2 regions of the Dorea amylophila genome follow, and region 1 is predicted to be linked to the other one. Evidence: predicted binding sites of a transcription regulator. Region 1 holds the regulator's gene; the other holds the start of a gene.
What was found. The regulator Rex, encoded in region 1, represses fermentation and respiration genes when NADH is low (regulators of the CRP and FNR family bind a similar motif). The targets are predictions, from matches to a motif close to ATTGTTAANTANTTAACAAT.
Positions count from the first base shown of each region.

Region 1 (3,217 bases):
ACGAAGTTCTCCAAGCTCGATTTCAAGAACTTTCGTGACAACTTTGTTCAAAAAATAACGGTCGTGAGACACGATCAGCACAGCTCCCTGGTAGTTTAGAAGATAGGTTTCAAGCCATGCAATGGAATTCAGATCCAGATGGTTGGTTGGCTCATCAAGAAGCAAAATGTCTGGTTTCGTTAACAGAAGCTTGCCAAGAGATACACGGGTTTTCTGTCCTCCGGAGAGAGTGTCGACCGGTTTGGTGAAATCATTTTCCGTAAATCCAAGTCCTTTTAACACACCGGTAATCTCACTTTCGCAAGAATAGCCATTCTCACGTTCAAAAGTGGCCATAAGGCGATTGTAAGTTTCCAGACGGTCGTTCAGAGCGTCACCGGAGAGATGCTTAAGTTCCATCTCAATCTCGCGGATACGGCGCTCCATAGCGATTATATCGGCCTTTGCGGTGCGGACTTCTTCATAGATCGTATTACCGCTTTGCATCTCCTGATGCTGGGCAAGATAGCCAAGCGTCTTACCTTTTGTCAGAATGACGTTGCCGTCATCCGGGGCTGATTCGCCTACAATCATTTTGAGCAGAGTAGACTTACCGGCACCGTTCGGTCCGACAAGAGCTGCTTTTTCGTGATCTTCTATATGGAAGGATCCATCTCTGACGATGAGGTGTTCACCGAAAGATTTCTGGATCCCGTGACATGCTAATATCATATATTTCCTCCTGCGTTGTGGATAATTGATACATTCGTATTCGTAAAATGCATTTGCACATGCTATTTTATTATAACGGAAATTGTATAAAATTCAACAATAGTTTGACAATAATCTTTCAATTTTATATAATTATTTCAGACTATGATTGGAAGGGTGAATATAGTGGAAGAAAGAGAGATTTCTCGTGCAGTCATTCGTAGATTGCCGAGGTATTACAGATATTTGGGTGAACTGCTGGAAAATGGTGTAGAGCGTATATCTTCGAACGATCTGAGTAAGCGTATGAAGGTGACTGCATCACAGATTCGTCAGGATCTGAATAACTTTGGCGGATTCGGCCAGCAGGGATATGGTTATAACGTAAAGTATTTATATACAGAGATCGGAAAAATTTTAGGATTGGAAGAAGATCATAATATCATTATCATCGGTGCCGGTAATCTTGGACAGGCACTGGCAAATTATGCAGCTTTTGAGAACCGTGGATTTATCCTGAAGGGAATCTTTGATGTAAATCCAAGACTTCAGGGTGTCTCTATCCGAGGCGTACCGATCCGCATGATGGATGACCTGAAAGCATTTGTACAGAACAATAATATTGATATTGCAGTGCTGACGATTCCAAAAGAGAAAGCAATTGAAGTGGCGAATATGCTGGTTGATAACGGAGTGCGTGCAATTTGGAACTTTGCGCACACAGATCTGAATCTTCCAGATAATATTGTTGTCGAGAATGTACATCTGTCAGAAAGCCTGATGCAGCTGTCATACAATATCAGTCGTTACAAAGAGGATCATAAGTAAATTATTATAAAAGAAAAAGGCGTGTAGGAGTAGTCCGGAAGATGGACATATTTTTACACGTTCTTTTGTTGCGGTAAGTATAAAGCAGGACTTGATGGGAGATGATTGGATGCAGCTTTGGGTGAATGCAGCACAGATGAAAGCAGCAGATCAGTATACAATTCAAAAATTAGGGGTTCCTTCCCTGGAATTGATGGAACATGCGGCGCAGGCGTGTGTACAGGTATTAGAAGATGAAAAGGTTGATCTTTCGCATGTCTGTGTTGTCTGTGGTTCGGGTAATAATGGAGGGGACGGTTTCGCAATTGCCCGCATTTTACAAAATAACAGATACTCCGTAGAGACATTTTGTGTGGGAAACCCGGAACATTATACCGAGGAAACACAGGAACAGATGCACCGCTTACAGGAATGCGGCGGGAAGATTACTTATGGAATGCCGCAGGAAGACTCCTATAGTGTGGTCATAGATGCTGTCTTTGGAGTGGGGTTGAGTCGTAAAGTAGAGGGCAGATATCGTCAGGTGATCGAACAGATGAACCGGATGAGGGGAACAAAATTTGCGGTAGATATCCCGTCCGGACTTTCTGCCACAACAGGCTGTATCCTGGGCTGCGCTTTCAAAGCGGACTATACAGTGACATTCCAGTTAAAAAAGATTGGTCTGGAACTGTCACAGGGCAGAACTATGGCCGGCAGGGTTATCGTGCCGGATATCGGCATTTCTACAGATTCTATCTGTGAGGATCAGGAAATAGTCCGGACAGCCGGAAAAGATATCTATCGGAAGATGCTGCCGGACAGACCGGAAGATTCAAATAAAGGCACGTACGGAAGACTCCTCGTGATAGCCGGAAGCAAAGGAATGGCCGGGGCCGCTTATCTGAATGCGCATGCCGCTTACATGACAGGAGCAGGACTGGTGAGAATATACACTTCCTCAGATAATCGGGAAATCTTACAGACACTCCTTCCGGAAGCAATTGTCACAACATATGAGGAATATAATAAAGAAGAACTGTTATCACTTCTTACATGGGCAGATAGCGTATGTATCGGTTCGGGCCTTGGAATGAGCAGGCTTTCCGAAAAAATATTAAAAACTGTGATTGAATATGTAAAAGTACCGTGTCTGATCGATGCAGACGGACTGAATCTTCTTGCAGAAAATAAAAATTATCTGAATCAGATGGCCGAGCGCAGATTTGTGATCACACCGCATATGAAAGAAATGTCAAGACTTACAGGCACTCCTGTAGAGGAACTGAAAGCAGACAGGATCCAGATCCTGAAAGATTTTATTTCAAGATACCGGATTACCTGTGTACTGAAAGATTCGAGAACTCTGATCGCAAGCGAAGAGAAAGGTATACGTATGAACCTTACCGGGAACAGTGCGATGGCAAAAGCCGGATCGGGAGATGTTCTCGCCGGCGTGATCTCCGGATGGATGGTGCAGGAAAAAGAAGCGGAAGATGCTGCAGAATTAGGCACATATATACATGGATTGTCCGGTGACCTTGCAAAATTTGAAAAAGGCGTATATAGTGTAATGGCGAGAGATCTGATAGAATATATCAGTAAAGCATTAATGAAACTGGAGGAAGAATAACAGTGAAGCAATATACAAGAGTTTTAGCCAGAGTCAATTTAGATGCGGTTGAATATAATATAGAAATGATGAAAAAAAATATTCATA
Region 1 is NZ_JAOQJW010000025.1:45,833-49,049, forward strand. It holds gene OCV72_RS14225 (ABC-F family ATP-binding cassette domain-containing protein) at 1-711, opposite strand, end outside; gene OCV72_RS14230 (redox-sensing transcriptional repressor Rex) at 877-1,518, shown strand; gene OCV72_RS14235 (NAD(P)H-hydrate dehydratase) at 1,613-3,130, shown strand; gene alr (alanine racemase) at 3,133-3,217, shown strand, end outside.

Region 2 (3,217 bases), on a different contig from region 1:
TTTCTTTGACTGTCTTTCTCAGATCCGCTTACCTGAACCTGATGGCGATTTCAAAAAAAGACAGCCGTTAAAACGACTGTCTTTTATCTTTTGTATATTCCCCAAAATGCCGGTTCCTGTATTCTGACTCCTAGCACCCGCTAGGTGGGTATCCGCATCTGCTTTTCTGCCTTCCACTGCAAAGTCGATGGCCTGACATATTACAGAGATGTAAGACTCCCGTTTAAAGTATTGTAGGTTCAAAACTACAAGAGTATCGAACATTTCAGGTTTCCACTGCACTTATTATAACCCATTTACATGGATTTTACAACCCTTTACAATTGTCTGATTTTAATCAAATAGATAAGTGTCTCTTATAACTGTGGTCCTGCTGAAACTAAAGCTTTACCTGCTTCATTTCCTTCATATTTAGCAAAGTTCTTGATGAATCTTGTAGCAAGATCTTTTGCTTTTTCATCCCACTCAGCTGCATCGGCATATGTGTCACGAGGATCAAGGATTCCTGTGTCAACACCGGTAAGTTCTGTAGGTACTTCGAAGTTGAAATATGGAATTTTCTTTGTTGGAGCATTCTTGATGTCTCCGTTCAGGATGGCATCAATGATTCCACGTGTATCCTTGATAGAGATACGTTTTCCTGTTCCGTTCCATCCTGTGTTAACCAGGTATGCTTTTGCACCGCTCTTCTCCATCTTCTTAACAAGTTCCTCTGCATATTTTGTAGGATGCAGTTCCAGGAATGCCTGTCCGAAGCAAGCTGAGAATGTAGGTGTAGGCTCTGTGATTCCACGCTCTGTACCTGCAAGTTTTGCTGTAAATCCTGACAGGAAGTAGTACTGTGTCTGCTCTGGTGTCAGTACAGATACCGGTGGAAGTACTCCGAATGCATCAGCTGACAGGAAGATTACATTTTTAGCAGCAGGTGCTGAAGATACAGGACGCACGATATTTTCAATATGATTGATTGGGTAAGATACACGTGTATTCTCTGTTACAGTCTTATCTGCGAAATCAATCTTTCCATTTTCATCAAGTGTTACGTTCTCAAGAAGTGCGTTACGCTTGATTGCATTGTAGATATCCGGCTCAGACTCTTTGTCAAGGTTAATAACCTTAGCATAGCATCCGCCTTCAAAGTTAAATACTCCGTTGTCATCCCATCCGTGCTCGTCATCACCGATCAGAAGACGCTTAGGATCTGTAGAAAGTGTTGTCTTTCCTGTTCCTGAAAGTCCGAAGAAGATTGCTGTATTCTCTCCGTTCAAATCTGTATTGGCTGAGCAGTGCATAGAAGCCATTCCCTTAAGTGGGAGGAAGTAGTTCATCATAGAGAACATACCTTTCTTCATCTCTCCGCCGTACCATGTATTCACGATAACCTGCTCTTTGCTTGTGATGTTGAACATTACTGCTGTTTCTGAGTTCAGTCCTAATTCTTTGTAATTTTCAACTTTTGCTTTAGAAGCATTGTATACTACGAAGTCTGGCTCAAAGTTTTCAAGCTCTTCTTCTGAAGGTTTGATGAACATATTTGTTACGAAATGAGCCTGCCATGCAACTTCTACGATGAAACGGATTGCCATACGTGTATCTTTGTTTGCTCCGCAGAATGCATCTACAACATAAAGTTTTTTGTTAGAAAGTTCTTTGATTGCAATATCTTTTACTGCGTCCCAAGCTTCCTGTGTTGCAGGATGGTTATCATTCTTATATTCATCAGATGTCCACCATACAGTATCTTTTGAATTCTCATCAACTACGATGAACTTATCTTTAGGAGAACGTCCAGTATAGATACCTGTCATTACATTGACTGCACCAAGTTCACTTTCCTGTCCTTTTTCAAAACCTTCCAGTTCCGGTTTTGTCTCTTCCTCAAATAATAATTCATAAGAAGGATTGTGCACGATTTCCGTCGTTCCTGAAATGCCATACTTACTTAAATCGATTTTAGCCATCTTCATTTAACCTCTTTTCTTTTATTTACTGCTGTATATTTATAAATTCTGGTTTTTCATACTCTCCCACAACAGCATTTGCCTTATTATTGCATTTTTCTGCGCAAAAGTCAACACTTTAACAATCTTTTCAAAGCACTATTTTGCAACTCCTATATCTCAATCCGTTATTTTTTCTGCTTTTATTCTTTTATATAGTTCAAAAATGCAAGATTTTTATAGAAACCTTGCATTTAGTAATTTTTATCGATTATGAATTTTATTTATTTTTAATATAAAGTTTTATACTTCTAAAATATTCTTTACTGTGTCTTTCATCTTATCTGCATCACATTCCAGATCATGCAGGATATTAGCGTTCAGAATATCTTTGATTGCCTGTGGCATCTCACGTCCGGATGTTTCTTCCAAAACACTCAGAAGGCTGAATTCATCCTGATCAGCATACTTCGAATCGATTGCGCTCATCACACTCTTCACGAATTTGTACGGACTTGCAGTCGACGCGATCACACATTTCTTATCGTCGCCACTGTTCTTCTGATAACAGCCGCATACATACGACGCTACACTTGTATGCGTATCCATAACATATCCTGTCTTATCGTATACTTTTTTAATATTCTCTGCGCACTCTTCTTCTGTTGCGTACCCTGCTGCGAAATCAGCAAGACGCTCCTTCATATCTTCTGTGATCGTATATTTTCCGGCGGATTTTAATGCTTCCATCATATCCTTCGTCTTCTGATCATCATCCCCGCTGATTCTGTAGATCAGACGTTCCAGATTGCTAGAGATCAGAATATCCATGGATGGGGATGTAGTGAGGATAAACTCACGGTTTCTGTCATAATCTCCTGTCTGGAAGAAGTCAAACAATACCTTATTGTCATTTGAAGCACATACCAGCTTATCAATCGGTACTCCCATCTGTTTTGCATAATATGCAGCCAGGATATTTCCAAAGTTACCTGTCGGTACTACCACATTGATCTTTTCACCATCTTCAATCTCTTCATTTTCCAGAAGTTTTGCATATGCATTGACGTAATATACCACCTGTGGAACCAGACGTCCGATATTGATAGAGTTGGCTGATGAAAACTGATAGCCTTTCTTTGCGAGTTCTTCCGCCAGTTCTGTATCTTCGAACATCGCTTTCACACCACTCTGTGCATTATCGAAATTGCCATGGATCGCTACTACGTTTACATTCTCTCCTCTCTGTGTTACCATCTGGAGTTCCTGTACCTTGC
Region 2 is NZ_JAOQJW010000002.1:25,214-28,430, reverse strand. It holds RNA gene ssrS (6S RNA) at 95-275, opposite strand; gene pckA (phosphoenolpyruvate carboxykinase (ATP)) at 357-1,961, opposite strand; gene thrC (threonine synthase) at 2,244-3,217, opposite strand, start outside.
Region 2: a site for Rex is predicted at 2,068-2,087, ahead of pckA (phosphoenolpyruvate carboxykinase (ATP)). Genes of this name have one in related genera too.